2 regions of the Lactiplantibacillus argentoratensis genome follow, and region 2 is predicted to be linked to the other one. Evidence: a T-box and tRNA genes for the amino acid it is inferred to sense, from the RefSeq annotation. Region 2 holds a T-box; the other holds one or more tRNA genes.
The links. The T-box of region 2 lies ahead of leuS (leucine--tRNA ligase). A T-box ahead of a tRNA ligase gene usually reads a tRNA of that ligase, here a tRNA-Leu.
Positions count from the first base shown of each region.

Region 1: it encodes a tRNA-Leu, which carries the amino acid that the T-box ahead of leuS (leucine--tRNA ligase) is inferred to sense. The anticodon was not compared.

Region 1 covers NZ_CP147647.1:499,637-516,187, forward strand. Annotated here, with positions in the region: gene V7R88_RS02305 (Tex family protein) at 35-2,206, shown strand; gene V7R88_RS02310 (SprT family protein) at 2,206-2,652, shown strand; gene V7R88_RS02315 (homoserine dehydrogenase) at 2,718-4,004, shown strand; gene thrB (homoserine kinase) at 4,013-4,888, shown strand; tRNA gene V7R88_RS02325 (tRNA-Leu) at 4,944-5,028, shown strand; gene V7R88_RS02330 (C39 family peptidase) at 5,260-6,114, shown strand; gene V7R88_RS02335 (mannose/fructose/sorbose PTS transporter subunit IIA) at 6,405-7,379, shown strand; gene V7R88_RS02340 (PTS mannose/fructose/sorbose transporter subunit IIC) at 7,415-8,221, shown strand; gene V7R88_RS02345 (PTS system mannose/fructose/sorbose family transporter subunit IID) at 8,240-9,172, shown strand; gene V7R88_RS02350 (DUF956 family protein) at 9,301-9,687, shown strand; gene V7R88_RS02355 (sigma-54-dependent transcriptional regulator) at 9,989-12,838, shown strand; gene V7R88_RS02360 (PTS sugar transporter subunit IIA) at 12,909-13,328, shown strand; gene V7R88_RS02365 (PTS system mannose/fructose/N-acetylgalactosamine-transporter subunit IIB) at 13,325-13,843, shown strand; gene V7R88_RS02370 (ketoacyl-ACP synthase III) at 14,007-14,978, shown strand; gene V7R88_RS02375 (acetyl-CoA carboxylase biotin carboxyl carrier protein) at 14,989-15,390, shown strand; gene V7R88_RS02380 (acetyl-CoA carboxylase biotin carboxylase subunit) at 15,393-16,551, shown strand, end outside.
Region 2 covers NZ_CP147647.1:1,075,300-1,091,850, reverse strand. Annotated here, with positions in the region: gene V7R88_RS05055 (NAD(P)H-hydrate dehydratase) at 1-89, shown strand, start outside; gene V7R88_RS05050 (16S rRNA pseudouridine(516) synthase) at 229-969, opposite strand; gene V7R88_RS05045 (putative polysaccharide biosynthesis protein) at 977-2,647, opposite strand; gene leuS (leucine--tRNA ligase) at 3,172-5,598, opposite strand; T-box leader at 5,737-5,947, opposite strand; gene V7R88_RS05035 (phosphatase PAP2 family protein) at 6,062-6,745, shown strand; gene V7R88_RS05030 (tRNA (mnm(5)s(2)U34)-methyltransferase) at 6,814-7,341, shown strand; gene V7R88_RS05025 (hypothetical protein) at 7,428-7,625, opposite strand; gene V7R88_RS05020 (glycosyltransferase family 4 protein) at 7,655-9,181, opposite strand; gene V7R88_RS05015 (glycosyltransferase) at 9,192-10,700, opposite strand; gene V7R88_RS05010 (hypothetical protein) at 10,727-12,361, opposite strand; partial or broken gene V7R88_RS05005 (lp_1303a family serine-rich repeat glycoprotein adhesin) at 14,576-16,551, opposite strand, start outside.

The DNA.
Region 1 (16,551 bases), 580 kb from region 2:
ATAATGTAATGAGATTAAAAGATTGGGTGAAATAATGGATAATCAGATTTTAACGTTAGTTAATCAAACGCTGACGAAGTTTAAACCGCAACAGATCAAAGCGGTTCTCGGACTCATGGACGAAGGCAACACCGTTCCGTTTATCGCACGGTATCGAAAGGAACGTACCGGTAACTTAGATGAAGTTGAAATTCGCGAAATTAAAGATAACTATGATCGGCTTGCGAGTCTCGAGAGTCGTAAGGCAGATGTGATGAAGTTGATTGCTGAACAAGATCACTTGACGCCGGCTTTAAAGCAAGCCATTGAAAAAGCTGACAAGTTGCAAGATGTCGAAGATTTGTACTTACCGTACAAACAGAAGCGACGTACGAAGGCAACGATTGCGAAAGATGCTGGACTGGAGCCGTTAGCAGCTTGGTTATTACGTTTTCCGGCAAGTGGTATTCAGGAACACGCGGCGCAGTTTGTGAACGAAGCGCAGGACATCACAGACGCGAATACCGCGTTAGCTGGAGCTCACGAAATCTTGGCTGAGGCCTTTGGTGATAATGCTGGTTTACGAAACTGGGTCCGGAATTATACGCGTGACCGGGGCTTACTAGTCGCAAAAGTGAAACCCAAGGGTAAAGCAGCCGATGAACAAGGTGTTTACCAACAGTATTATGATTTTAATAGTCCCATCAAGCAGATGGTACCGTACCGGGTACTGGCTATCAACCGTGGGGAAGCCGAAAAAGTATTGAAAGTCAGCATTGATGTTGATCGTGCTGGAATTGACCGGTATTGTCATTTTCGCTTTATTGGTCAGCACCACGGCCCAGCGATTGAACTAGTAGAAGCTGCTTATCAGGATGCCTACAAACGCTTTATTGGCCCAGCCATCGAACGTGAACTTCGCAATGAATTGAGTGCGGCTGCCAATGAACAGGCCATCAAAGTCTTTGGCGATAATTTGTACCACTTATTAATGCAGGCACCATTAAAAGGTCGCGTGGTATTAGGGTTCGACCCTGCTTACCGGACGGGGTGTAAATTAGCCGTGATGGACGCGAATGGTAAGTTCTTAGATAAGCTCGTGATTTATCCACACAAACCAGCTCCAACTGCCAAACGGGAAGCTGCTGCGGGTGAGTTTAAAGCCTTTTTGGAGAAGTATCATGTTGAAATGATTGCGATTGGTAACGGGACGGCTTCCCGCGAATCCGAGGAGTTTGTGGCACAGGTATTGAAGACTATGACCCGACCGGTTTATTATGTCATCGTGAACGAAGCCGGGGCTTCCGTGTACTCTGCTAGTGCTAAGGCGCGTGCTGAATTTCCTGAGCTACACGTTGAACAACGTAGTGCGATCAGTATCGGCCGGCGACTACAAGACCCACTGGCAGAATTGATCAAAATCGATCCGAAGTCAGTGGGAGTGGGGCAATACCAGCACGATGTGCCCCAGAAGGAATTGACAACGCAGCTGGATACGGTGATTGAGACCGCGGTTAACCAAGTTGGGGTCAATTTGAATACCGCTAGTTCGGAGCTATTGACGCATATTTCGGGGCTATCCAGCACGATTGCCCAAAATGTGATTACTTATCGGGATGAAAATGGCGAGTTCACGAGCCGACCACAATTGAAAAAAGTGCCGCGGTTGGGACCGAAAGCTTATGAACAAGCGGTCGGCTTCCTGCGAATCATTGACGGCAAGAATGTTTTTGATAACACGGATATTCATCCAGAAAGTTATCCTGCAGCCAAAGCGTTATTGGCAGCGGCTGGATTAAAGACGACGGACGTTGGGACGACTAAAGCCCAACAGTTGAATCAATTAGATTTAGCGCAACTTGCGACCAGCACCAGTGTCGGTGAACTGACCTTAAAGGATATTATTAGTAGTTTGCAAAAGCCCGGGCGTGATGTTCGTGATACGATGCCCGCACCGTTACTCCGGCAAGACGTTTTAAAGATGAGTGATCTAAAACCAGGAATGCAGTTGCAAGGAACCGTACGCAACGTGGTCGACTTTGGGGCGTTTGTGGATATTGGTGTCAAGCAAGATGGCCTCGTACATGTCTCCAAACTAACGGATAAGTTCTTGAAAGATCCGCGTCAGGCGGTGGCAGTTGGCGACATCGTAACGGTGTGGGTCGAAGAAGTTGATGAACAGCGGCAGCGCATTGCTTTGACGATGATTACACCGGCTGAAGCATAATGACTGATTTAGAGTTACAGCAGCTCGTTGCGACCATTTCCATGCGTGATTTTCACCGTCCGTTCCAGCACCGCGCTTGTTTTAATGCTCGGTTACGAACGACGGGTGGTCGTTATCAGTTGGCCTCGCATGATATTGATATCAATCCGAAGATGCTGACTGATTTTGATGAGGCCACCTTGATTGGCGTCATCAAGCATGAATTGTGCCATTATCATTTACATTTGACTAAGCGGGGATATCGGCATCGTGATGCAGACTTTAAACGATTACTCGCGCAAGTGGGTGGCTCGCGCTATGCACCAGCGCCGAAGCAGGCGACGGCCCGACCGTATCGGTATATTTATGAATGCCAACGGTGTGGCCAGCGGTATTACCGCAAGCGCCGCATGGACACTCGCCGCTATACGTGTGGTCGTTGTCAGGGGCCAATTAAATTAGTCTGAAAAGGTTTGCTAAAGTGGTACGCTTCCGATAGAATTAGCTTAACTATTGATATGGAGGGATTAAGATGGAAACGATTAAAATTGGTGTGGTCGGACTAGGCACAGTCGGGACCGGCGTTGTAAAAATGCTTCAAGCGCATCAGGAAAAGATTTCAGAAATTACCGGTCGTAAGTTGGAACTAGCCTGCGTAGTTGTCCACAACTTGAAAAAGCACGAACAAGTTGATTTGGGGGACGTTCAGATGACCGACCAAATCGCGACCCTGCTTGATGATCCGTCCATTCAAATTATGGTCGAAGTGATGGGTTCAATTCATCCGGCGAAGGAATATATTACGCAAGCCTTGCAAGCTGGCAAACACGTGGTGACGGCCAATAAGGACTTGATTGCGCAATATGGCCGGGAGTTGGTTCAGATTGCTCGTGAAAATCATCGCGACTTATTCTATGAAGCTAGTGTTGCTGGTGGGATTCCAATTTTACGGACGATTGATAATAGTTTCGCCGCTGACCGGATTCAACGGGTCATGGGAATCGTCAACGGGACCACTAATTACATCATGACGCAGATGCTGACTAAGCATTGGTCGTATGATCAAGCCTTGAGCTCAGCACAAGACTTGGGGTTTGCCGAAAGTGATCCCACTAATGATGTCGAAGGCCTTGATGCGGCATTCAAGATGATTATTTTAACGCAGTTTGCCTTTGGGATGAGTCTTTCCCTCGACCACGTTCAAGTTCAGGGAATTACGAAAATCAGCCCAGAGGATATTGCGGAAGCTCACCAGCTTGGGTATACGATTAAATTACTCGGGATTGCGGAAGAAATTGACGATCGCATTGCGGTATCAGTCGGACCTGTGCTCGTTTCTGATCAACATCCACTTGCCACGGTACAAAATGAGAATAATGCTGTAATGGTAACGGGAACGGCTGTGGGGAACACGATGTTTTACGGTCCCGGCGCTGGAGAACTCCCGACCGCCAACAGTGTGCTGAGTGATATTACAACGGTTGCGAAAAATATTGCGTTGAATACGACTGGTAACACGTTTAACTCTTATCGCCAGGAGACTGTCTTAGCAACGCCTGAAGATGTTGTGTATCCTCACTTTATTGCCTTGAAGATGCGTGATGTGCCGGGGATGATGATGAAATTGACGGCGATTATGACCCGCGCAGAAGTTTCATTTAGTCGAATCATTCAAAATCAATTAGGTGACGGCAACGCTCGTGTTGTGATCATTACCCATGCCATGAATGATCAACAGTTAGCAGATATCACTCGTGAAATCGGTGAACAAGAGAATATGCAACTATTAGCGAGTTATAAAGTTTTAAAGAATGCGTAGGTGAGGACATGTTAACGATTTCGGTTCCGGCGACTTCCGCTAATCTTGGTCCCGGTTTTGATTCAATCGGTCTGGCGCTAGACATGCAATTAACGCTACAAGTGTTGCAACCTAGTGATCATTGGCAGATTGACCATCCCTTTGGGGCGGATGTGCCGACGGATGAACGCAACTTAATTATTAAAACGGCGTTGCATTTGGTACCAGATTTACAACCACAGCATTTACAGATGGCTTCAAAAATCCCGTTAGCGCGCGGATTGGGTAGTAGCTCGACGGCCATTGTAGCCGGCTTAGTGCTGGCAAACGAATTGACCGGCGCAACGCGCTCTTCTGCTGAGCTACTGGAAGTTGCCACTCAACTGGAGGGTCATCCAGATAACGTTGCACCAGCCCTATTAGGAGGCTTGGTTGTGGCGACGAACACTGATGGACGCGTCCGTGCGGTGAAGTTACCGTTACCGATGCTTTTTGCAAGTGTCTACGTGCCTAACGAACCGCTATTGACGACCGCCAGTCGCCAAGCCTTACCAACTGAATTGGCGTACCACCAAGCCGTTACTGGTAGTAGTGTGGCAAATACGTTAGTGGCTGCTCTAGCAACTCAAAATTGGGACGTGGCGTTACCACTGCTAGAACAGGACCAGTTCCATGAACAGTATCGGGCTAAGTTAGTGCCGGCACTACAAACGGTTAGAGACCATGCCCACGCTCTGGGATTAACGGGGACTTATTTGAGTGGTGCTGGGCCGACGGTGATTACTCTGGGTGATTACGGTCAACTCGCTACGTTGCAGGCACAATTGAGCCAAGATACAACACTCACCGGCCAATTATTCCTATTGCCAATGGATGCAACTGGTGTAAAAGTACAAAAATCTTAAAATAAGCTTGTCAGACTCGCAAAATTTTGTTATGATACTTTTTGTGAGTTGTTATGCGGCCATGGCGGAATTGGCAGACGCGCAAGATTAAGGATCTTGTCGGGGTTAACCCGGTGGAAGTTCGAATCTTCTTGGCCGCACTAACGAATATAAGAATCGATTTCGATAGGTTAAGCCTTGAAGGATCGATTCTTTTTTTGTTGCGGTAAATTGGACTGGTCACGTTATTTCAGGCTTGCTTTTTTGCCAACTACTTCAACTATGTTCACCAAATTTGCCGTACCTTATTGTTTAATCTCATGATTACCAGCATTATAATGAAAACGGTTAATCTACTGATTACGATATTAAGAGAAGGCGAGGACCAGGCATTGATTAGAATGAGTAGATGGTGGTGGCGTATCTTGGTGGGCGGCTTGCTGGTTAGCGGCGTGGTTTACCCCGCACAAGCGGCCGTAACGACTTATCCGATTACAGGGATTCAGGTGGTGCAGCCGCGGGTCTATCAGACGAATAGTCAGAACGGTGTCGGTTACCATTTAACCGTCGTGCGTCATCAGCGTGCCCAATTGCGTGTTAATTTACATTTAAAGTATCACCAGCATACACAGTGGACGCGTACTGAGCAAGCTAATATTTATCGCAACGGGCATTACCAGCGCTTTTACTACGTGCATAATGGTCGTCAGCAGAGCGGCTGGATAGCTGCTAATCAGCTAAAACCCGCCAGTACGGCGTCGGTTCAACTGCGGGTACCACTGATTGACCAGCTACCGGAGTTGCCAACGGGGTGTGAGATGACAGCGACTACCATGATGCTGCAGTATGCCGGCGTTAATATTAATAAGGAACAGTTTGCCAGCCACGTGCCGTGCAGTTCGAATCCTAACACTGGCTTTGTTGGCGATCCTGCTTCGGCCTATGGTATTGGTCTCTACATCTACCCCCAAGGCTTGTTACCAACGATCCGCCACTATCTGCCGTCCGCTGTAGATCTCAGTGGGGTGAGCCTGCAACGAATTAAAGTGCAGCTCGCTAAACGTCATCCGGTAGTCGCTTGGGTTCAGGGACTCGATGGTTTTGCGAGTCATACAGTGACGCTCACTGGATATACAACGGCAACTATTAGGTACAATGATCCTTGGCGTGGTCAATCCGGACAGATGGATAACCAAGCGTTTGAGACGATGTGGCAATTAAATGGTCGTCGGGCACTGAGCTATTAAGAAATTGATACCATAGTTAACATTAGTTACTGTTTCATAATTTTATATTAAAAATACGCTATTTGACACACAAAATAATCGTTTTTAATACTGTATCACACTAGTGTATCAACTTCTAGCCTGAAATAAGGGCTTTTAGCTTTAGTGTATTTTGGCACGGAATTTGCATATATATAAGTGAGTGCGAAAAAGATTGCGCTTACAGTATCAAAAACATAAATAGTTACAGGCAATTTAGATATTATTTATTCGTTTTATATGACTGTAACGAAAAAATAGGAGGTACAAAGATGGTAAGCATTATCATTGCTAGTCACGGCGAATTCGCTAAAGGCATCTATCAATCTGGATCAATGATTTTCGGCGAACAAGAAAACGTTCAAGCCGTTACGTTGATGCCTAGCGAAGGCCCTGACGACATCAAGGCTAAGTTAGAAAAAGCCATTGCTTCATTCGACGATCAAGAGCAAGTCTTATTCTTAGTCGACCTTTGGGGCGGTACACCATTCAATCAAGTTAACGGCTTGTTTGAAGCACACAAGGACAAATGGGCAATCGTTGCCGGTTTGAACTTGCCAATGTTAATTGAAGCGTATGCTTCACGACTTTCAATGGATTCGGCACACGAAATTGCCACGCATATCATTGAAACTGCTAAGGATGGGGTAAAGGTTCGTCCTGAAGCATTAGCACCTAAGGAAGAAAAGGCTGCTGCCGCTGCAACGACTAACAATAACGCTGGCCGGCCAGGGAAGTTGGAATATGGGTTAGCACGGATTGACTCGCGACTCTTGCATGGACAAGTTGCCACTGCTTGGAGTAAGACGGTTAACCCAACTCGGATCATTGTTGCGTCTGATAACGTTGCTAAAGACGAACTGCGGACTAACATGATCAAGCAAGCAGCACCATCTGGTGTTAAAGCGCACGTTATTCCAATTGCTCAAATGATTAAGATTGCTAAAGACGACAAGCACTTTGGTGGTCAAAAAGCATTGGTCTTATTCGAAACACCACAAGATGCATTACGTGCAATCGAGGGTGGTGTGCCAATTAAGACATTGAACATTGGTTCGATGGCTCATTCGGCTGGTAAAGTTCAACCAAACAAGGTTTTGGCATTTGACCAAGATGACATCGACACTTACCGCAAACTTGAAAAAGACGGCATCGAATTTGATGTTCGGAAGGTTCCAAGTGATGGTAAAGAAAATATGGATAGCATTTTGAACAAAGCTGAAAATATGTTGAAGGAACAAAAGTAGTTCCAAGAATATCAGAAAAGATGGAGGATTAAATCATGAATTTGAACGTAATTCAAGTGATTTTAGTCGTACTTGTATCATTTTTAGCTGGTATGGAAGGTATTTTGGATGAATTCCACTTCCATCAACCAGTTGTTGCATGTACCCTAATCGGATTAGTAACCGGACAATTAGTCCCATGTATTATCTTAGGTGGGAGTTTACAAATGATTGCCTTAGGTTGGGCCAACATTGGTGCCGCCGTTGCACCTGATGCTGCGTTAGCATCAATTGCATCTGCAATTATTTTAGTTTTAGGTGGTCAAGGCCGTGCCGGAGTTACTTCAGCTATTGCGATTGCCGTTCCTTTGGCCGTTGCTGGTTTACTCTTAACGATCATCGCTCGTACGTTAGCAACTGGGATTGTCCACATCATGGACCGTGCCGCTGAAGAAGGTAGTTTTAGCAAAATTGACTTCTGGCAATGGGTTGCGATCTGCATGCAAGGACTTCGTATTGCGATTCCAGCCGCTTTGATTTTGGCCGTTGGTGCTACGCCAGTGAAGGCAATGTTAAACGCTATGCCTAGCTGGTTAACTGATGGTTTATCAATCGGTGGTGGTATGGTTGTTGCCGTTGGTTATGCAATGGTTATCAACATGATGGCTTCTCGTGAAGTTTGGCCATTCTTCGCTTTAGGTTTTGTTTTAGCTGCAATCAGTGAAATTACTTTGATTGGTTTAGGTGCAATTGGTATTTCCTTAGCCTTAATGTACTTGGCACTTTCAAAGCAAGGTAACTCTGGCAATGGTGGTGGCTCCAACACGGGTGATCCGGTTGGCGACATTATCGACAAGTATTAGAGAAGGAGGCAAACTGAGATGTCTGAAACTACAAATATTACTAAAAAAGTTACATTAAGTAAAAGTGATCGTCTGCATGTTTGGTGGCGTTCAACGTTCCTCCAAGGTTCATGGAACTACGAACGTATGCAAAACGGTGGTTGGGCTTATTCTTTAATTCCAGCAATCAAGAAATTATATACAACTAAAGAAGACCGTGCTGCTGCTTTGAAGCGGCATCTAGAATTCTTCAACACTCATCCATACGTGGCTTCACCAGTTATTGGTGTTACCTTAGCGCTTGAAGAAGAACGTGCCAATGGGGCACCTATTGATGACGTTACGATTCAAGGGGTTAAAGTTGGTATGATGGGACCTTTAGCCGGTGTTGGGGACCCAGTGTTCTGGTACACGGTTAAGCCTATCGTTGGTGCCTTAGCTGCATCATTGGCTATTTCTGGTAGCATTGTTGGACCAATCTTATACTTCGTTGTTTGGAATGCAATTCGGATGGGCTTCATGTGGTATACCCAAGAATTCGGTTACAAAGCCGGTTCTAAGATTACTGATGACTTATCTGGTGGTATTTTGCAAGATATTACCCGTGGTGCTTCCATGCTAGGGATGTTTATCTTAGCGGCGTTAATTGAACGGTGGGTTAAGGTGGACTTCAGTCCAGTTAAAGTTTCGACCATTAAGCAACAAGCTGGGTCGTACATTGATTGGGATAAACTACCAAAGGGTGCTTCTGGTGTTAAGGAAGCCTTAACACAGCAAGCTGCTGGTCGTTCACTTGACAAATACAAGGTAACCACCTTACAAGATAACTTGGATCAATTGATTCCTGGTTTGATGGCGTTGCTGTTAACCTTCCTCTGCATGTGGTTATTAAAGAAGAAAGTTTCACCAATCATTATTATTCTTGGCCTCTTCGTATTGGGGGTTCTGTTGCACGTTATTGGTTGGATGTAATACTTGCTTATGTCATATTTAAAGGATGGACTCGTGGGAGCTCATCCTTTTTATTTACAAGCGTACTTTGCATAACTGACAAACTCGCCGTATAATCGGTATGAGGATGGATACGAGGAGGGATTAATATGGTGCAATCAATCAATACTAAGGTTGATTTAGTTACGAACGGCAATTCACATATGGGGTTGACCGATTACGGTAAAATCATGGTCGGTGATAACGGCTTTGAATTTTATGATGATCGCAATGTTCGTAACTTTATTCAAATCCCTTGGACTGAAGTGAAATATGTGGTCGTATCCGTAATGTTTGGTGGCCGTTGGATTCCGCGGTTCTCTTTTCAAACGAAACGGAACGGTATGATTACTTTCTCAGCTAAGGACCCTAAGAAGGTGTTACGAGCCGTTCGGCAATATATTGAGCCTGATCGAATTGTAAAATCACTGACATTTTTCCAAGTCCTTGGGCGAATATTCAAGGGTAAGGGTAAAAAAGATAAGTATTTGAAATAATGACCAATGCTGCCGAAGATCCTTTGTCGACGAGTTGGATTATTACTAGTTAGCTTAAGAAGCTTAGGCATCAACGGGCGGGTTTAGCGCGTTGTAGTGTCTAAGCTTTTTTGATGCATCAAAAGCATTATCTGGGTACGTTAAGGTGCGTCATAAATGGAATTTCAATACCATGAAACAGAAATAGTTGTACTGACAAGTCTTAAAAAGTAACTGATTCGGGAACTATGGTAGAATATAGTGTGTTATAGTGTATCAAAACGGATCAGCTATTTGATAGTGGTGAAAAGGAGTGGCGAAGTTGACCAGAAAATCCAAGATTTGTGAATACGTCCGTCAACATAGCGATCGACACGGACTGACGACGGAAATGGTAGCGACCGCTTTAATGATAGCGCGTTCAAACGTCAGCAAGGAATTAAATGCACTGGTGCGAGAAGGCCAGTTGCACAAGCTGACAGGGCGGCCTGTGCACTATGTTCCGGTGAATGCAACAGCCACAACGGCCACAACAACTAGTGGCGTAGCGAATGGAGCGACGACAGAGCGAATACCGACAGCGCCCGTCGCGACGTCTGTGCCTAAACCGGTTGTAAATGATATATTTGCCAGCATGATTGGCTCGCATGAGAGCCTTGCTAATCAAGTGGAACAGGCGAAAGCGGCCATTCTTTATCCACCGCGGGGATTAAATACATTAATCATTGGCCCGACTGGTTCTGGTAAAACTTACTTTGCAAACGCCATGTATCGTTTTGCGGAAACCCAACAAGTCTTAACGAACCCGCAAGGCCTGATTACGTTCAATTGTGCCGATTATGCGCATAATCCGGAATTATTGATGTCGCATTTGTTTGGTTATGTTAAGGGGTCTTTTACAGGTGCTAATGAAGATAAGGACGGTTTGATCCAAGAAGCGGATGGGGGCATGTTGTTCTTAGATGAAGTGCACCGTCTACCACCAGAAGGTCAGGAAATGATTTTTTATTTCATGGATCACGGGACTTATTCACGACTCGGTGAGACGGCGAAGAGTCACCATGCCAATGTCCGCTTAGTTTGCGCAACGACCGAGGACCCAGAAAGTACCCTACTGCAGACCTTTGTTCGGCGAATTCCGATTACGATTCAGCTACCAGCGTTCAATCATCGCTCAGCCAAGGAACGTTTAGAATTACTGAAGACATTATTGTCATTGGAAGCTAATCGAATCAATAAACAGATTCGGTTAACGGAGGACGTGGTGCAGGCCTTACTTGGCTCAGTCACATTTGGGAACGTCGGTCAGTTGAAGTCGAACATTCAGCTGGTGTGTGCCCAGGGTTTTGTCAATAGCATCGAAAATGACAGTGAAATCACAATCACGATGGATTATTTGCCACAAAATATCCGTAGCGGTCTCATGACAGTAGCCTCTAACCGTCACGAACTGGGGGCCATCTCTGAGTTGTTGGACCCGGTTCTCATCGTGAAGCCAAATGATGGTCCAACGCCGCTTCGTAATAAGAACGATAATTATGAATTACCATATAATTTATATGAGATTATTGGTGATAAAGCAGCATTACTAAGACGAGAAGGCCTTGATAAGGAACACATCAATCGTTTCATCACGACCGATATCAATGTGCATTTAAAATCATTTTATAAACAAAATCAGTTAGAAGTTTCACCAGAAAACAAGTTAGCCGAGATCGTTGATCAGGACGTCATTGATTTTACCAAGACGGCGCAGATGACGGTTCAAGACATGCTAGGTTATAATTTCAAGGATAACTTTATTTACGCTGTGAGCTTGCACGTCAGTTCCTTTATCAAACGCATCCAGGCCGGCAAGCCCATGCGTCAAATGAGTTCGGATATGTTAGCGATGGTGCGTGAATATCCGGCTGAAATCAAAGCAGCGGAGGCGCTCAAGCAAGGATTAGAGGAACGGTATCATTTACCGATTCCCAAGTCCGAAGTTTATTATCTGGCCATTTTGCTCATCTCGTTAAAATCGATGCAGCTTAACGGCAAAGTTGGCGTGTTGGTGGCAGCGCACGGGATGAGTACCGCGTCTTCCATGGCACAGGTCGTCGGACAATTGTTAGATGATTATGATGTTCAGGCTTTCGACATGCCTCTCGATATGGACCCGAGTGTCGCCTATGATCATGTCAAGCGACGAGTAGAAAAGCTTGATTCTGGGAAAGGAATTTTGTTACTAGTCGATATGGGGTCGTTAACGACCTTCGGGGAACGAATTCAGCAGGAGACGGGAATTGCGACGCGAACGATTGACATGGTGACCACGCCGGTTGTTTTGGAAGCCGTTCGGAAGGCTAGCCTGGTCGATAGTGATCTGGATTCTATGTATCAGGAGCTCGTTGGTTTCAAAGGTTATTCGCGAATTTCACGGAACCTACCAACGGATAGTCAGCGCGCAACAGTCAAGCCCGCCTTAGCGACGGATAAGACGGCACAACGGGCGATTATTGCAATTTGTGCGACCGGCGTTGGGACGGCTGAACGTATCAAGTCAATTTTAGACAGTTTATTAGCCCAAAACTTCATTGAAGGCATCACGGTATTTCCAATCTCAGTGGTTGAAATGAAGACACGAATACAACAGATCAGTCAAAATTATCAAATCATTGCGGCAACTGGGATTACAAAACCCGAATTAGACGTCCCTTTTATTTCATTGGAAGAATTGCTACAAGGTGGTGGCGAAAAGTTTATTGACCAGTTAGCGACGGGTATCGATTCGCCACAGACCATGGCGGAAGAAAGTCAGCAGTTGACACCGGAACTCTGCGAACGGTACTTAGGCGATTACTTCACGTTTTTAAATCCTAAGAAGTTAACGGGAATTTTATGGGAGTATAGCGAAGTGATTGCGACGCACTTGGATGGTGTAATGACGAATGCTTTTCGCATTGATTTGATTATGCACTTAGCGGGTGCGCTAGAACGAACGGCCATCAAAGATGAAATTTCGGCACCCACCGAAGAGATGCCAGACATTATGGCATCGAAGTGGTACCCACTTGTGCAACAGGCCAATCAGCAATTGACAGATCAACTACAGTTAACCTTCTCAGATGCTGAAAATTATTATATTGTGCAATTATTGGAGACTCATCAGGCAAAGGTCGCGATGAGTTGATACACTAACTTGGCATGCTTTTTGCATGTATCTTATTGAGTAGATTTAACCGACTGAGGAGGGAAAGTAGATGTTAGCATTTGTCGTTGTCAGTCATGGGAGTTTTGCGCAGGGCGTTGTCGATTCATCCTACATGATCTTTGGCAAGCAAGATAAGGTCCAAACGGTTACCTTTCAACTGGACGAAGAACCTAATGAATTAGCTGATAAATTAGCTGCTGCGGTTGCCCGGTTTGACGCGGATGACCAAGTCTTATTCTTGGTTGACCTATGGGGCGGTTCGCCATTTAACGCCGCTAGTCGGATCGTTGCCGAACATACAGAGCGCATGGGTCTGATTACCGGTCTGAACCTGCCAATGCTGATTGAGGCTTACACTGTTCGTGATAAGCCAATTGATGAGGTGATTGCCCACCTTGAAGAGACTGGAAAGATTGGGATTAAGCATCTCAAGTTGTTACAGGACGATGGGGAAGATGAGCCGCTATGACGATGGATATTCGTTTAGCACGCATTGATAGTCGGCTACTCCACGGGCAAGTTGCCACGGTGTGGACCAAGACGGTCAGTCCTAACCGTATTTTGGTCGTCTCAGACGAAGTTGCCCAGGATGCACTTCGCAAGATTCTAATTGTGCAAGCCGCGCCCCCTGGTGTGAAAGCTAATGTGATTACAGTTGACAAAATGATCGAGATTTATCAAGACTCGCTATTTGATGAAGTAAAGCCACTAATCCTAACTGATACGCCCCAGAACATGGCGCGCTTAGTAGCGGGGGGACTTGATTTTAGCAAAACGGGCATTGATATTGGTAGTCTAGCTTTTTCAGCGGGCATGGTGATGGTCACCAATGCTATTGCAATCGGTCAAGCCGAAGCACGGGCATTATATGCGTTACAAGCAGCGGGATTAAAGGTGTTTGCGCAGAAAGTCCCGACGGATAAACGGGTTGATGTGATGCCGCTATTAGCTAAAAATGGCTTTATGGCGCCAGATAAGTATTAACAAAGTTATGATGGACAGTGGTGTGTCGGTTATGGGCACCACTGTTCTTTCATTTTGGCTAGGTTTCTAAGGATTTACCAAAAATACAGCCGTAAACTTTGACGGATAGGCTTTTATTGATAAAATTAAACTAATCGAAACGGAAAGTAGCGGGGGTTTAAAAATGCCAACTTATACAAAATTAACCGCCATGGGACAATATGTTCCGGGACGCGTTGTTGATAATGACGAATTAGCAGCCATTATGGACACTAGCGACGAATGGATTCAGGCGCATACTGGGATTAAAACCCGACACTACGCGATGAATGATGAAAACACCTCGGATTTAGCCACCCAGGTCGCCCAGCAGTTACTACAAAAAAGTGGTTTAGCTGCCAGTGCCATTGATTTGATCCTAGTTACGACAATTACGCCCGATGCCTTAACACCTGCGACGGCTTGTTTAGTGCAAGCTAATATTGGCGCTGATAATGCGTTTGCGTTCGACCTGAGTGCAGCGTGTGCTGGGTTCACGTTTGGCCTAGCAACGGCTGACAAGTTTATTCGCAGTGGGCAATACCAAAATGTGATGGTGATCAGTGCGGAAGTTAATTCCAAGATGATGGACTTTCAAGACCGGACGGCAGCCGTCTTCTTTGGGGACGGTGCTGGTGGCGCGTTATTACAAGCTACTGACAATCCAGATGAAAACAGCTTGATCGCTGAGAAATTAGAATCGCAAGGAAACGCTACGGTCATTCACTCTGGACGAGTACGGCCGATTACTGAAGTTGCCGCAACGAACTACCCGCAAACGGATGCGTTTTACCAAGTTGGACGGGATGTTTTTCAATTTGCCACGACGGTTGTTCCAGAACAGATGCGTGGGTTAATTGCGAGTGTGCAACTGACACCCAGTGATTTACAATACGTGATCTGTCATCAAGCTAATTTACGGATCATTGAAAAAATTGCGGCTAACTTGGCGTTACCAATGACGAAGTTTCCACATAATGTTGATCATTATGGTAATACGTCCTCAGCTGGGGTGGCAATGGCCTTAGCCAATGTTTTTGATACCTTAACTGGGCCAGTGTTGTTAACAGCATTTGGTGGCGGGCTAGCGTATGGCTCAGTCTTGATCAAGAAGTAGGGGTGTGCAGATGGAATTAAAAGATTTAGATCGATTAGTTGAGAAATACGCGCGACAGGGTTATCAGCAAATTCGCGTTAAAGCCGGCGACTTGGAGATTGAAGTGACAAAACCAGCGTTAGCTTCAGAAACGGTAACTCCCGTAGCCGCTACGCCTGCCAGCACAGTTGCGGAGACTGAAGATGAAGTCGTTACACTGCCGAGTCCGATGGTCGGGGTGGTCCACTTGGCACCAGATTTAAAGGTTGGTCAGTCACTGACAGCTGGTCAAGAACTAGGCCAGATTGAGAGTATGAAATTATTCAATCCATTAGTTAGTCCGACCGATGGGACGTTAACAGCAGTACTAGTTGCTGACGACGCCACTGTTGAGTACGAACAACCGTTATTTACAATGCGAAAGGATCGGTAGCTATGTTTCGCAAGCTGTTAATCGCGAATCGCGGTGAAATTGCCGTACGGATTATCAAAGCCTGTCAACAATTGAATATTCAGACGGTCGCCGTTTGCTCAACTGCTGATCGGCATGCGGGTTACACACAATTAGCGGATGAAGTGGTCTGTATCGGACCTGCAGCTGCCAGTGGATCGTATTTAAATGCCGAAGCGATTCTAATGGCTGCAATTAATACGCACGCCGATGCGATTCACCCGGGATATGGTTTTTTAGCTGAAAATGCGGATTTTGCCGCCATGTGTGCGGAATGTGGCATTGCCTGGATTGGCCCGCAGACTGAGCAAATTAAGTTGATGGGTGATAAGGCCCGCGCTAAGGATTTTGCACGGCAACAAGCCGTTCCGGTACTAGCAGGTCAATCATTACAGGGCTTAGCATGGCCGGATATTAAACACGCGGCCGCCAAGATCGGTTTTCCACTAGTTTTGAAAGCCAGTTATGGTGGCGGTGGCAAGGGTATTCGAGTGCTTACCGACGTTCATGAACTCCATCAACAATTGCGGGCTGCGCGTCAAGAAGCTGCTGCGTCCTTTTTGAACGATGCGATGTATTTAGAGCAATTTCTGACAACTGCCCGCCACATTGAAGTTCAAGTCCTCGGCACGGGGACGAAATTATTCATTCTTGGTGATCGTGACTGTAGCCTCCAATTGCACAAGCAAAAGGTTCTCGAAGAAAGTCCGGCAAGTATTTTGACTGAGACACAACGCCGAACCTTATACGATTTATCCCGGCAGTTATTAGCGGGTACACATTATCAAAGTTTGGGCACAATTGAATACTTATTTGCGGATGGTCAGTTCTATTTTATGGAAATGAATACGCGTTTACAGGTTGAACACGGGGTGACAGAATTAACGACCGGAATTGATATTGTGGCTGAACAAATCAAACAGGCGGCTGGCGTCACGGTTGATTTTCCAGAGCATGTTGGCTTGCAGCCCAAGTGTACGGCGATCGAAGCTCGATTGACCGCTACCTTACCGGTTAAGCAGACGCGGATTGAAACGCTGAGCTGGCCAGCCGATGTACGAGTGGATACGGATTATCATCAGGGCGATCGGCTAGTAACCATGTATGATGGTTTAATTGCCAAGTTGATGGTCACCGGTGCGA
Region 2 (16,551 bases):
CTGCAACGCGATACGTCGTCTTGCCACATCAAATCAGTACCCGCATTCCGACTTACATGCACCGCTTTAGCCAAATTGAACGGTCCTAACTAGCTTGACCATCACTAACATAAACAAAATGATGACACAAGCCTAAAGAAAAGCCTCAACAAACCATGCTAGAATTCATGGTTTGTTGGGGCTTAATAATTTGGTTTTAAAACAGAGTGGCCGAATTCGTAACCCGCACTATTCGCCGACGGGTTGGTTCGCATCCGCCTTCAACGCTGTTAGTTCGTCATCAGTCAGCGCACGATAGTTCCCCGCTAATAAGCCAACGGGTAGCGTTAACGAACCAAACTTGATTCGCCGTAACCCGACGACCTGTTCACCTAACGTTCCGACCATCCGCTTAACTTGGTGATACTTGCCTTCATGAATCATGATTCGAATCGTGGTAAAGTTCTCGATTTCATGGAATTGAACAATCTCAGCCTGAGCCGGTTGCAATTCAGTCCCATCCTTTAACGTGATCCCATCATTAAAATTAGCCAATTGCGCTGCGGTGATTTCCCCCGTGACTTCAGCCTCGTAGACCTTCGTCACGTGGTGGTTCGGCGACAATAGGTCGTGTGAGAGGGCCCCATCGTTCGTAATGACTAAAATACCCTCAGTGTCTTTATCAAGACGACCCACGGGAAATAAATCGTCACGAAAATCCGTGGTATTGAACAGATCCATCACCGTTTTCGCAGCGGAATCCGTTGTCGCCGTGATGACCCCGATTGGTTTGTTCATCACATAATAGAAGTATTGTTGGTAGCGGACCTGCACGTCATCTAAAAAGACGGTGTCACTGCCAGGATTGATCTGTTGTTTGCCAGAGATTACTGGCTCACCATTGGCGGTGATATGACCATCCTTAATCAGACGACGTACTTGAGTCCGCGTGCCAATTCGCATCGCATGTAAAAATTTATCTACTCGCATAATTCACCTATTTAATCCGTAATTTCCGTCGTAACCCAGCCGCTTTCGTTCCAATCATCAAATCAGCCATCCGTGAACGGAGTGCTAAGTAGACGTAAACCGCACCACCAGCGATAACTGCTAGGGCAACGATCAAGAACGATTGGGCCTTGCTGTGCTCATTCAACACAAAGTTCAGCCCATAAACAACTAATCGTGCCGTGACGTACGTTAAAATCGAATAAACTAAAATTCGATTGATTTTTGGTAATAACTTCACGTACCGAATACCAAAGTTGACTTCCAGATCGTACATTGCCATCAGACTTGCAACCATCATCCCAATCGCGGTCGCAACCAGGGGCCCCGCCGTTGATAGGAAATAGATACACGGTAACTGAATCACGATTTTGACCAGTAAACCGATCAAGTAATAGCGAATAATATCGCGGTTGCGTGACAGGCCTTGCATCAGCGCCGAAATCACCGTAAAAAAGCCTAAAGCAATCGCGGTAAATGCTGAGATCTGCAGAATCAACGTTCCAATTTGATCATAACTATAAAAGAGCGTGTTAAGTGGTTGTGCCACTGCGGCCATCCCCAGCGCTCCGGGAATCATGATAAATAGGAACAAAATAATCGAATCTTCCAATTGTTTACGAATATTACGCATATTATGACTGGCCAATGATTCAGATAAAATCGGCACGACCGTCACGGCAATCGCAGACGCCAATGACACAATGATCATCACCAATTTGTTCGCATTAAATGCAAAGTAAGCATACAACGTATCGATCTGCTTAGTACCCAAATGGTAAACCAGCCGCATCATCGGTTGGAACGTTGCTTGATCCAACAGGTTGAAGACTGTCGTTGCGGTATCGATCACAATAAATGGAATCGCCTGAATAATAATATCGCGGAACAATTGCCAGACTGGGATAACTAGTTTGTTCTCACTCTGAGCAGCTAAGGCATTTAGCTCGGGCCGTTTGCGGAAATAATACCAACCGAGTAATAAGAAGCTGGCAGCCGCCCCGACGAATGCTGCGAATGTCGATTGGGTCACGGCATTCACCCAATCGCCGTGAGCGACGCGCATGATGAAATACGTCGCACCCAACATATAGATGACCCGAAAGACTTGTTCCACGAACTGTGAAATCGCGGACGGTGCCATTTGTTGATACCCTTGGAAGAATCCCCGGGTCAGAGACATCGATGGCAGAATCACCAAGGCAATGGCTAACGCATGCAAAACGGGAATCAGATTGGCATCATAGCCCCCAAAAGCAGTTGAAATCGCCCCAGCACCAAACCATAAAATAATGGCACCAATAATCCCAAAGGCTGACGTCAACAACAAGCCCCGCTTGAATAAACGCTGTCCAACGGCGTATTCATTCATCGCATTATATTCGGAAAGTTGTTTAGAAATTGCGGACGGAATTCCCCCGATCGCAATCAGTAGGAAAAAACTATAAATATTATATCCCTTGGCATAAAGCGCGTTACCTTGCGTATAGTCAGCGCCCATCCAGATAACCCACGGAATAATATATATCGCCCCGAGTACCCGTGAAAAGAGACTCCCAGCCGTCATCCAAGCCGACCCACGCACCATCTTCTGGTGCGCTTCGGCTTCAGAATTCACGTGTGCATTCTGGGGCTGATTAGCTTTTGATTCCTCAGACATGTTCGTAACCCACTTTCTTAATTCAATCCTAATCATTTTAGATGAAAAACAAACAAGTTGCAATTCAATTCCGGCCTTATGCGTGAGTTTAACCGAACTTTAATGATAAGGCCTTGACAACCGCACCAGCTATCGGCGGCCCATACCGCCGTCTGATGCTCGATGACTGATACAGAAAAAAGAACAACCCGTATGCGTTACCAATGGTCATGATACGGTCTTAGATTCGATTACAGCGGAATGCCGCCATGATAACCATTTCCGATGATTAAACAACACTACTGCTCGTTTTAAGTTAAGCATAGGCGGTTGCGCAGGCCCTGCCTACCAAAAACACGCGTGATTTGTCTCCCCAACCCAACCAGAACGTCCCCAGAATCTTTATTCACTTAACCAAATCAATCGTAACCGTATTAACTTGTTCTGTGAGTAGTTAAAAAAATCGTGATAGCAACCAACACTTGTCAGTCACCATCACGATTAATTTAAGCGATATTCATTTGAATTGAGACTGGTCGTGGTACTTAGTTGGCAACCACGTTAACCAGTTTGCCAGGAATGGCAATCACTTTACGAACCGTCTTGCCGGCCGTAAATTCCTGGATTTTTTCATCCGCCAGGGCTAGTTTTTCAAGTTCATCCTTGCCCATATCCTTAGCGACTTCGGCGTGTGAGCGAACCTTACCATTAACTTGAAGCACGATTTGGACCGTGTCTTCTACTAACTTAGATTCGTCATACGTTGGCCAAGTGGCGTAGGTGATCGTGTCATCATGGCCTAATAATGACCATAATTCTTCCGACAAATGCGGTGCGATCGGTGACAGTAACTTCACAAAGCCTTCGATATAAATGATTGGTAAATCGTCGACCTTGTATGCTTCGTTGACGAAGACCATCATTTGTGAAATCGCAATGTTAAAGCGCATAGCTTCATAGTCTTCCGTGACTTTCTTAACGGTTTCGTTGTAGATTTTCGTCAACTTACCATCATTGATAGTCGTGATTCGGTCGCGAACACGATTGTTTTCATCGATCATTAAGCGCCAAACCCGTTCGATCCACTTATTGGCACCATGTAACCCATCGGTACTCCACGGAATCGAAGCTTCCAATGGTCCCATGAACATTTCGTATAGCCGCAACGTATCGGCACCATATTGGTCAACAATATCATCGGGGTTAACCACGTTCCCCCGCGACTTAGACATCTTTTCGTGATTATCACCCAAAATCATCCCTTGGTTAACTAACTTCTGGAATGGTTCCTTGGTTGGCACAACGCCTAAGTCATATAAGAACTTGTGCCAGAAACGTGCGTAAAGCAGATGTAAGACCGCGTGTTCTGCACCGCCCACGTATAAGTCAACGGGTGACCAGTACTTCAACTTGTCATAATCGGCCAAAGCTTCACGGTTGTGCGGATCAACGTAACGCAAGAAGTACCATGAACTCCCGGCCCATTGTGGCATCGTGTTGGTTTCACGCTTCCCCTTACGACCGTTTTCATCGACGACATTTACCCAGTCGTCGATATTCGCTAACGGGCTTTCACCAGTTCCTGATGGTTCCAGGTTCTTAGTTGCTGGTAACCGCAATGGTAGTTCATCTTCAGGAACCAGCGTCGTTTCGCCGTCTTCCCAGTGAATAACTGGAATCGGTTCGCCCCAGTACCGTTGCCGTGAGAAGATCCAATCACGTAACCGATAGTTGACCTTCTTTTCACCGGCATGGTGTTCACCTAACCAGTCAATCATCTTATCAATAGCTGGTTGCTTAGCTAAACCGTCAACAAAACCTGAGTTGATGTGTTCCCCGTCGCCAGTGTAAGCTTGTTGGTCATAATCATTATCACCCGCAATGACAGGTTTGATTGGCAAATCAAATTTTTGTGCAAATTCAAAGTCCCGATCATCATGAGCAGGCACTGCCATGATGGCCCCAGTTCCATATGAAGCCAGAACGTAATCGGCAATCCAGATTGGCAGTTTTTCACCATTAACCGGGTTGATGCCGTAGCTACCAGTGAAGACCCCGGTCTTGTCCTTATTCAAATCAGTCCGTTCAAGGTCTGACTTGCTGGCGATTTTAGCTTTGTATGCTTTGATAGCGTCCGCTTGTTCGGGTGTCGTCAATTGTTCAACTAAGTCGTGTTCAGGTGCCAAGACCATGTAACTTGCGCCAAACAGCGTGTCTGGCCGCGTTGAGAACACTTCAATCTCGGTATCGTCAGGCTGACCAGCAACCTTGAAACGAATGGATGCGCCAACTGAGCGGCCAATCCAGTTACGTTGTTGCTCTTTGATGTTTTCTGGCCAATCAATATCGTCCAGGTCATCAATCAACCGGTCCGCATAGGCCGTGATTTTGAGGCTCCATTGCTTCATTGGCACCCGGTAAACATCATAGCCACCGCGTTCCGTCTTACCATCAACCACTTCTTCGTTAGAAACAACCGTTCCACCCATCATATCAGGAGCCCAGTTGACCAACGTTTCAGATTCGTAAGCCAAGCCCTTCTTATAGAGCTGTTCAAAGATCCACTGCGTCCACTTGTAGTAACTTGGATCAGTCGTATTCACTTCACGGTCCCAGTCATATGAGAAACCTAATGACCGAATCTGACGTTTGAAGTTCTTGATGTTCTTGGCCGTAAAGTCCTTCGGGTTATGCCCCGTCTTGAGCGCATATTGTTCAGCAGGTAAGCCGAATGCGTCCCAACCCATTGGATGTAAGACATTGTACCCTTGCATCCGCTTGAACCGTGACATAATATCCGTGGCCGTATACCCTTCAGGATGCCCAACGTGTAATCCTTGACCAGATGGGTATGGGAACATGTCTAAGGCGTAATACTTCTTCTTATCCGTTGTGTCTAATGTTTTGAAGGTTTTGTTTTCCTTCCAATAATGTTGCCATTTGCGTTCAATGACTTTATGGTTGTATGCCATAGTAGTGCCCCTTTCTTGCTGCCTTGTATGTAAAAGCTAGCATTGCGACTTTCCAACTGACTATTCAAGATGGTCATTTTCATGCTTCAACTCAGTAAAAGCGGTTAAAAAACAAAAAATCCTATAAGCCAATTAAGCTTATAGGACGAAAACGGGTTCCGCGGTACCACCTATGATTCCACGTTACCGTGGCCTCTTGGGAATCTTAACGCGAAACCACGTCCGTACCTACAATCTTGTTCAGCCGGAAGACTCGAAGGTGAGTTCATGATTGGTGAATCCCCGTTTGCAACTACCACGGAGTTTCTGAAAAACACCAGCCACTACTATTCCTTCTCAGAGTCGTAAAGTTATTGTTTTCATAGTAGCAAACCAGCACGTTTTTTTCAAGGGCCCAAGCCCCGCTGGCGATAAATTTTATCATCAGGCATTAATCGGACACCTGATAAAAAATGCTATAATAATGGCAATAATTTATTTATCGGAGGAATCAGTATTGAAGCAACGATCCTGGCAACGTTCGGACAGTTTGACTCTACTTATCTTTTTAGGATGGTTAGGCTGGACGGCCGCGGTATGGCAACGGGCGCCTTGGTTAACACACTTTGACACCACGGTTGCTAATTTTTGGCATCATAGTCCCCAGTGGTTTCAACACACGATGGTCACGTACACGCAGCTTGGCAATCCCCACACCATCACCATAATCACGTTGATTATTGGTCTGGCACTCTGGCTGGGTCATAACCCACGCGGCGCAGTCTTCTTTTGGATCAACACCTGGCTGATTGCCGGCTACGGTAATTATCTCATCAAACAGGTCATCATGCGGCCGCGGCCAACTGCTTGGCGGCTTGTCCAAATTGGGGGGTATAGTTACCCCAGCGGGCACTCGACAACAACGACCGTCCTTATCGGTAGCCTGCTCGTGTTGGCTTTTGACTATTGGCACCGCAATGCCCTGACTGGCTGGCTCACTGCCCTCGGCGTAACGGCTATCTTGCTAATGATGATTAGCCGGGTCATCGTGGGCGTCCACTATCCTAGCGATACAATCGGTGGCCTTTTACTTGGAAGTGTTTTACTATATATAAGTGCGCGTTTTAGTACGCGTTATCGGCACGGACCGCTTCGATTGCGGCCTTAATTCATGAATTCAACAAGGGGGTAACACTCATTCAACTCAGTTCGGCATTAGCTTATAGCCACACGCTGATGAACCAAGTCGTCAATCCCGGTGATCACGTGATTGACGCGACGGTCGGCAACGGCCATGATACCGTCTACCTCGCCAAGCTGGTCGGCACGACTGGTCACGTTGACGGATTCGACATTCAATCAGCGGCCATTGAAGCGACGACAACTGCCTTAAATCAAGCAGCGCTCAACCATCAAGTCACGCTGTGGCAAACGGGCCATGAACACATCGCAGATAAGATTGCCGCTGATCAACCTATCAAGTGTGCCGTCTTCAACCTGGGCTATCTACCAGGTGGCGATAAGCAAATCATTACGAAACCAACGACAACGTTAACGGCCGTAAAAGCCATCCAAGAACGCCTCGTCACCAACGGCCTCATCATCCTGCTAGTCTATGCTGGTCATCCCGGTGGCGCGACAGAAGCACAAGCCGTATTGGATTACGCAACGAGTTTGGACCAGCATCAATTTCAAGTCCTGCAATATCAATTTATTAATCAAGTCCATGTGCCACCATACTTGTTGGCCATTCAGAAACGTTAATTTAACCATAAATGAGCCTAAAAGACCTGTCAGACGAAGCTAATCGTCTGACAGGTCTTTTCAATTAGATATTTAGCTTAAAAAAACTACTTCTCCCACGGATACTTGCCGTTTTCATCCTTAGGTGTATTGCGCATGATCCGCTTAGTGCCCTCATCCATCTCTTTATGCCGTTTCTTACGATTATGGTGCCGAACAATTAGGACAAGGCCACCGATGCCACAGTACACGATCATTCGGGTAACCATCTTAACGGTCCCATAAATGGTCATAATCATTAACATTTTGCGTCCTCCCTTACCGTCAAATCTACTTAAGCCGTGACCTTAGCAGGCTTAAAGTAATCTAACAATGCTTGCCACTGTTTGAAAACGGCTTCTTCTGAATAACGCTTGGCATTTTCATAAGCCTGAGCACTGTATTGTGCCAGCTGCGCTTGATTCTTCAACAATTCCAAAATCGTTTTGGTCAATTGTTGCACATCGCCGTCCGTCGTTAGAACCCCACTCTTATGATCCTGAATAATATCACTCGGGCCATACTTCACGTCATTGGCAACCATTGGTAACCCGTGGGCTTGAGCTTCTAGCAACATCAATGAGAATCCTTCAGCTCGACTTGGCAAAAGTCCTAATTGAGCCCGATTGTAAACGGCATTGACATCCGTGGTATACCCCTTGAACAATACCACATCTTCCAAGTGCGCTGCAGCAACTTGTGCATGTAGTTGCTTTTCAATATCCCCGTTCGCATAACCCCATAATTCCAACTTGGCATCAGGAAACTGCTTGTGAACTTCAACAAAGGCTTCAATTGAGTGATTCTGTTGCTTTTCGGGTGCCAGCCGCGCAACTTGCACGACCAGGTCTTTTTGTCGTTGGTCGAACTTCACCGGCGCCGCTTTTAACGTAGCATCATCAACATAGCCAACCGGAATGGTAAACGCTGGAATGTCCTTACCAAAGCGAGCTTCCACGTCCTTAGATTGTTCCGGTGTAGCAGAAATGACCGCGTCCCAAGCCGCCCAATTATTCAGCGCATTAGCATAATTATTGTTCAAGGTAGAATGCATAATATCCTTAGCATCACTCACATGGTTATTATGTAGATGCAAGACTTTCTTAGCTGGTGTGGTCATATTGAATAAGCCCCAGGCACATTCGACGGTCCGATCACAAATGAAGACATTTTGTTCATCATTCAACTGGTTAAGTTCATCATAGAAGTAACGGGTCAGTTCATTCATCCCATTAAAAGTATGGCTCTGCTCGTTGTAGTTCAAGACGCGCCACGTGATTCGCTCCTGACCAGCGTGATTTAACAAGTGTAACTTCTCCACGTGAATCAATCCATCCGGGCCAAAGTACGCTTCTTGGGCAATCTTACCGTCCCAGTCAAATAATTGTTCAAGACACTTAAAGCCCCGCGTATCCCACCAACTCATCTTGAGCGTACGACCATTCACGTCAAAATATTGCACATTGCTAACAGCTTCCGTACCGGCCCGAAGGTAAATAATCATGATTAACTTACCACGTTGCATGACTTGAATCTGGTTATCTTTCCGCGTCTTGATGGCATCGGCTGGCACTTCAAAGTCTGCTAAATCAAACCGTTGACGCTTGACCAACTGACTACCGCAAAAGAAGTCAAAAAGATTAACAAAATCAGCATCAGCAATATTGGCCCCTTCAAGTACATCGTGCAAATTCATTGCAAATACGCGGGTCACGATTTTAGCGGCCACATGGTGCTTCTTGAATAAAGTCAGTCGGTTGATTTCCGCCTGTTCGATTCCTGATTTTGAAAATTGCATGTTATCGTTTAAGAAATAATACATATGCGCCCTCCTACTTAATACCCAGTAATTGTTGCCAACGGTGCCAAACTTTTAAGTCAGTTTGTGACGTATGAAGCTTCTTAAAGGCGGCTTCACTGAATGCCGTCAACTTCTTCGTATCCGTCATTAATTCGATGACCCGGTCACGCAGCGCCAATTGATTGCCAGGATCAACGATGAAACCATCATGACCGTCATCAATCCAATCTTTAGGGCCATAATTAAAGCGATAACTAATCACTGGAATCCCGTGACTCATGGCTTCCGGCATACTCATTGGACCACCATCAACAATATCGGTATTGAGCAACAGCTGATAATCATCATAACGTGTTTCTAAATCAGGATGATAATCTAATAAATGCACATTATTCGTGAGTTTTAATTCTTCAATCAGCTTATTCAGCGTCTTAAGATACTCTGGATCGCCGTAGCCGTAAAAATCACACTGAATTTCTTTGACCTGTTGCTTAACTAACGCAATGGTCCGAATTAACTGGTCTAGTTGCCGATCCGGCGCCAGCCGCCCAACGTATAGCAATTGCTTAGGGCGGGCCGTGATTGGCCGTAGTTTACTCTGCGCCAACGGACTCGTCGTCACAGTTGGTAACACTGTCACCTTAGCTTTAGGGAACCGCGTCCGCAGATGCTGGGCCTGACTTTCCGTAGCTGTAATAAAGCCATCAAAATGTTGCAGGTTATCGAAAGCCGGTGTTAAGAACCCGTCCAACGGGGAATGAATTGGGTCATTAATATCCTTCGCCTGATAAATTGGAACCGTCACATACTTGTGAGAATCATCCTGCAGTTCCAATAACGGCTTCACACTGGTACCTGGGCGATCACTAATGAAGGTCGTCGTTTGCTTGTCCCAATGACTGAGTTCGGCCAAGAAGAAATGGAATAAATGGTTCGCGTCCTGGAAGAAGCGCTCCGCTTGATCGCGGTAATTCTTTAAAATCAAACGTGACGCTAGCGGATTACCATTGGTATCAGGTACATAGTACTGCTCAATTACGGTCTCGCCTTGTAGATTATAAAACCGTTCCAAAACCAGTTTCCCGTTCTGACCAAAATATTGGGTACTGGACTTGAAACCGCGCCAATCCCACAAGTCGGTTGAAGTTAAGTTACCTTGATTGTCGAAGAATTCTTGGTAAAAGACGCGCCCAATCGTTCCAGGAATAAAGCCGACGTTGCTAACGTGTTCATCACCATTAAAAATTTTGCTAAAGTTGGCACCCACTTCTACCGCATATTCAACTGGCAGATGCATGTCATCAGTATGCAGAACTTTAGTTGGCACATCCGTGGTTTGTTGAAAGTAATCAAACATATTCAGCACTTGCTGGTTGGCCAACTGAAAAGTTCCCATGGTCTGATGTAGTAAGCGGTCATACATCTTAGTCACAATCTGGGCTGGTGCTTTATAGTGGTTAAATAATTTCACCCGGTTGATTGCCGCGTGCTCAACACTCGAATTCTTGCCTAAAATATATTCATTAATGAAGTAAAACATACAGTCACCCTTTCTGTTACTCAGCATTACGCTTGTCGATATGTGTAGTTATAATAGTTCACTAAACCGGATAAGAAATGCTCACAATCGTCAATCCGTGTCCGGAAGTTGTCATGACGTGCATAGAACCCACCAATAAACTTCTGCGGATTATAGAGATACATTGCAATTTCAGGTAGAAAACACCCAGTAGTAATCTCATACAACGCACGGTACCGCAACACTTGCCGTAAGCGAGCCAAGTCATAAGGTGCCATCAAGTCTTCATTACCTGAACGTTTAATCATGTCGGTCATTTTAACGGCCGCATCAACTAATTCAAGCAATGTTGGATACGTGGTATCACGCTCTTCAATGAATTTTAGATGATTGAATACATTTTTCAAACCCAGTTTCATATAATCGCGATTGTCTGGGAATACCAGTAATGCTTCATTGATTGCATAAGAAATCCAGTGATCATGATATTTACCGTAGTCATTAGCCACCATGTAATCCAAGATTTGCTTCACCAGGTTCATCACATTCTTATCATGCGTTAACTCGTATAGCCGGGAAAGCGCAAATGCGACTTCTCCCTCATAATAGATAATTCGAAAAGCTGCTTTGACCGTTAAATCTGGGTTGAGAACATGAATTAACTTGCCAGACGGTTCTTGGAAGAAATGGACGCCTTTAAAGACTTTCATTAAAACTGGCATGAAAGTATCATCCTTGGTGACGTCTTGATATTTACACAATGTAAGCATCAATAAGGCCTGCCCACCCAACTTTAATTCGCCGTTATCGTCGACGAAGATTGCGTCCTCTTTTTCAATCGTGGCATTTTTTAAGCCCCACTGAATCGCTAACTTAACTTTTGCAAAATCTTCAGTGCGCTTTGTGAATGGAATGGCTTCCAACAAAGCATATAAGGACGAAAAATGCCGGACAACATTGTAATTGCTAAGAACTCTTTGACGAGCCGGAAAATAACCGTAGACAAATTTGCCGTTATCCTTCAACTGATTAATCAGGAAGGTTTCACCATGCTCAATAGCCGATTGCAATTCGCTCTGCTCGTCAGTCACTACCCGAATGCCCTTACCACAATCCTCCTGCTCAGATAGATTCCAGATTTTCTGCCCGTCAGTAAATACACCAGCGGTTGTAAAGACCCAAACATTTTCTGTCTTTCGAATATCGACTGGTAGCGCTCCTTCACGCTTGTTAAGATACGGCGCTACTCGATCATAGTCGACCCAAGAACCCGAACGATTCTTACCAATTCGATGCGCTTTGCTAGGACGGAAAAATGCTTGTCCATTACTTTCCATCTCCAATAAGGCTGTCTTGAAATCTGCATCAAAACTAATACCGTATCGCCAATAGTTCATCCGAAAAGTAGCTGCCAATCGCGCTTCAAAAGTTTCTCTTGGTAACTTCTGTGTTGATTGAACTGCTTCTAATCGAACCCAACTCGCTTGAGGGGTTTTGGCTAATTGTTGTGCAACTGCTATCCAAGCTTGCTTGAAAGAATCGCAACGATAGAATCGCACTTGGGCCCGATGTCGATGATCCGATACCGAAAGTGCCAAGGTTACGGTACTTGTACCGTAATCTTTCAAATTTCCAGTTGCAATCAGTGCTTGCTTAAGCTTGGTGACAGTAGATTTTTGCATCTTAGTCTTACCTCTTTCAATTTTCTTTTATGTACGCCAAAACGGGCTTCACGCCCGTTTTGGTTAATAGTCTTATTTTACAACGTATATCGTTAGCAGTACTAACAAATCAGCTTTAAATTTTAACTATTTTTGATTCTCATCATCTTCATCATCATCTTTACGACGACGACCGAACAAGAAGAACCACCAGCCGAGTCCAGCAGCTGCAGCCGCGGTCAACAAGCCACCGAAAATCGTTCCGGTATTATTACTTGTATCAGATGCAGTCTTACCATTCTCGTCAGTATTACTTGAGCCGACCTTATCATCAGCACTATCAGTATCAGCTGACTTCTTATCCTTATCAGAATCATTACTACTCTTCGAATCTGAATCAGTCTGATCAGAAGTTGCATCAACGTCTTGAGCGCTAGCAGCGGCATAAACCACTGATGTAGCAGCAGTTGCTGACGTTGTTGCAGCACCGTCACTGGATGGTGTCGTAACCGCCAACGTTGCAGCTGTGGCCGAGACGCCACTTGTTGCTGCAGCACTCAAGCTAGTCGTACTTGTCGAAGCAGCAACGTTGCTAGAAGCAGTCGATGAAGTTGTCGTACCAGTGCCAGTACCTGAGTTATTTCCAGTAGAGCCCGTCGTATTGCCCGAGCCTGATCCAGTATTTGAACTGGAACTTCCATCTGAGCCAGAATTACTACCATTGCCAGAATTGGTTCCATCATTTGAATCTGAATCTGTAATTGCATCGGAATCGCTGTCGCTGTCAGAATCACTATCCGAATCGGAGTCACTGTCCGAGTCGGAAGCACTATCCGAGTCTGAGTCACTGTCGCTATCTGAATCACTGTCGGAGTCTGAGTCACTGTCCGAATCAGAGTCGCTGTCGCTATCCGAGTCACTGTCAGAATCTGAATCGCTGTCGGAATCTGAGTCGCTGTCGCTATCCGAATCACTATCGGAGTCGGAATCACTGTCGCTGTCAGAGTCTGAATCACTATCGGAATCGGAGTCACTGTCGCTATCCGAATCACTGTCAGAATCCGAGTCACTGTCTGAGTCGGAATCACTGTCCGAATCGGAGTCACTGTCGCTGTCGGAATCCGAATCACTGTCAGAGTCTGAGTCGCTGTCGCTATCCGAGTCGCTGTCCGAGTCCGAATCACTATCCGAATCGGAGTCACTGTCGGAGTCTGAGTCACTATCGGAATCTGAATCACTGTCGCTGTCTGAGTCGGAATCGGAGTCGCTGTCTGAGTCCGAATCGCTGTCGGAGTCTGAGTCACTGTCTGAATCTGAATCGCTGTCCGAATCAGAGTCGCTGTCGCTGTCCGAGTCCGAATCGCTGTCGCTATCCGAATCGCTGTCAGAATCCGAATCGCTGTCGGAGTCACTATCGGAGTCACTGTCCGAATCAGAGTCGCTGTCGCTATCCGAATCACTGTCGGAGTCCGAATCGCTGTCGGAGTCAGAATCGCTGTCGGAGTCCGAATCGCTGTCAGAATCGGAGTCGCTGTCGCTATCCGAATCACTATCGGAATCACTGTCGCTGTCCGAGTCAGAATCACTATCGGAATCGGAGTCACTGTCGCTATCAGAGTCGCTGTCGGAGTCACTGTCCGAATCACTATCGGAATCGGAGTCACTGTCGGAGTCCGAATCGCTGTCAGAATCGGAATCACTGTCCGAATCAGAATCACTGTCGCTATCCGAATCACTGTCTGAATCGGAGTCACTGTCCGAGTCTGAGTCACTGTCGCTATCTGAATCACTGTCCGAGTCCGAATCACTGTCGGAATCTGAGTCGCTGTCACTATCCGAGTCACTGTCGGAGTCGCTGTCGGAGTCTGAATCGCTGTCCGAGTCTGAATCACTATCCGAATCGGAGTCTGAGTCACTATCGGAATCTGAGTCACTGTCGCTATCGGAATCGCTGTCCGAGTCCGAATCGCTGTCAGAGTCTGAGTCGCTGTCCGAGTCTGAGTCACTGTCCGAGTCCGAATCACTATCCGAATCCGAATCGCTGTCGGAGTCTGAGTCGCTGTCGGAATCTGAGTCACTGTCAGAGTCGGAATCACTATCGGAATCTGAGTCACTGTCAGAGTCGGAATCACTATCGGAATCTGAGTCGCTGTCGCTATCCGAATCGCTGTCGCTATCAGAGTCACTGTCGCTATCAGAATCAGAGTCACTGTCGCTATCAGAGTCACTGTCAGAATCAGAGTCGCTATCGGAGTCTGAGTCACCGTCGGAGTCCGAATCGCTGTCCGAGTCTGAGTCACTATCGGAATCTGAGTCACTGTCAGAATCAGAATCGCTGTCGGAATCGGAGTCGCTGTCGCTATCCGAATCACTATCGGAATCGGAGTCACTGTCGCTATCAGAGTCGCTGTCGGAGTCCGAATCACTATCCGAATCGGAATCACTGTCGCTATCCGAATCGCTGTCGCTATCCGAATCACTATCGGAATCTGAGTCGCTGTCTGAGTCGGAGTCACTGTCAGAATCTGAATCGCTGTCGCTGTCCGAATCTGAGTCACTGTCAGAATCCGAATCGCTGTCTGAATCACTATCGGAATCTGAATCACTATCGGAGTCCGAATCGCTGTCAGAGTCCGAATCACTGTCTGAGTCTGAGTCGCTGTCGCTATCCGAATCGCTGTCGGAGTCACTGTCAGAATCAGTATCCGAGTCTGAGTCACTGTCAGAATCTGCATCACTGTCGCCGTCAGAATCACTATCTGAGTCATCTTCAGTAACATTAGCAGCTAAATCAGCATAGTAGCCTGCATCATCAGCGGCACTTGAAGCTTTCTTTTTAGCTTCAGATGCTTCGGACGCTTTCTTTTTGGCTTCCTCTGCATAACTGGAAGCAGCCGAGTTTTCGCCGGCAGCTTCCGCAGAATCTGCATTTGATTGGGCAGCTGCCGCATTAGAAGCTGCAGTTGAAGCAGCTGTTGCGGCTGACTGTGCATCAGAGGCTGCTGCCGTTGCTTGTTCTGCGTAGGAGCTTGCTTCTGAGTTTTTGCTTGCATATTCGCCCGCAATGTTCGCATAAGAACTAGCAACTGAACCATATTCCGTCGCTTGATTTGCGTAGTTAGCTGCTTCGCTAGCCGCAGAATCTGCCGCTTCAGTTGAAATAGCATTAACAGTCAAGTAAGCCCGGCCTAAAGTTACAGTTGTCGTGGTAGTAGTCCCGTTGGTCGTATTAGATCCAGTAATAACTAGGTAATAATAACCGGATTGCCCTACCGTCAGATCTGACAGATTAAGTGTCGTACCATTCTGACCACTCAGCGCTGTTCCAGTACCGTCCGCTGTTGAAGAATAATACCATTGATAAGTAATATCAGTCCCAGTACCCGTAGTCGAACCATCTGGAACCCACGTCAAATCACTTCCAGCATCAACACTCGTATCCTCAAGGCCGCTACCGATTGTAATTGTCTTTGAAGATGAATAGCTAGTACCGTCTGCATTCGTAATTGTTGCTGTGATTGTCACCGTTCCATTAGACACAACGGTCAAAAGGCCAGAAGCATCAATTGTCGCAATGCTTGAATCACTTGTCGTCCAGCTAATCGTTCCCGTAGCATTCTCGGGGTTAGTCGTTGATGTAAACTGGCTAGTAACCTTATCGTTTGAGCCACTCGAACTGTTCGTTGGATTAATGACGTAATCATCACCAGCTATGGAAATGTTTGTTGCTGGAATATTGCTACTATAAACATCGACTTCCGCTAAATTACTTGCAAACGTATAAACTGTAAACACGTTTAACGGGTCCCAAGAAAACCCTTGTACGGCTTGGAACAGCAATGATCCAGTATAGCCCGCTTTGATAGTCACTGTTAATGAGCTACTGGTTGACAGTAAACCAGCACTGTCAACTGCATCATATGATTCAATATAAGCGCTAGCCTTATCTAAGGTCATCCAAGTGCCGTTGACTTGAACATACCAAGTTGTTTTTGATGATAGTGCAACCCCACCTAATCCTAATGCTGACGAAGCTGACAAGGTAAAGGTCCCACCAGAAACGGTCGACGTCACTGATGCGGGTTGAGAAGTCATCCCACCAGAAATAACAATCCCTAGAATTGTCGTTGCATTACCCGTATTAGTGCTTTTATATGAATTCGTATTGTTTGAATAATTCGTCGCGTTGCTAGCCGCCGTACTACCTAAAG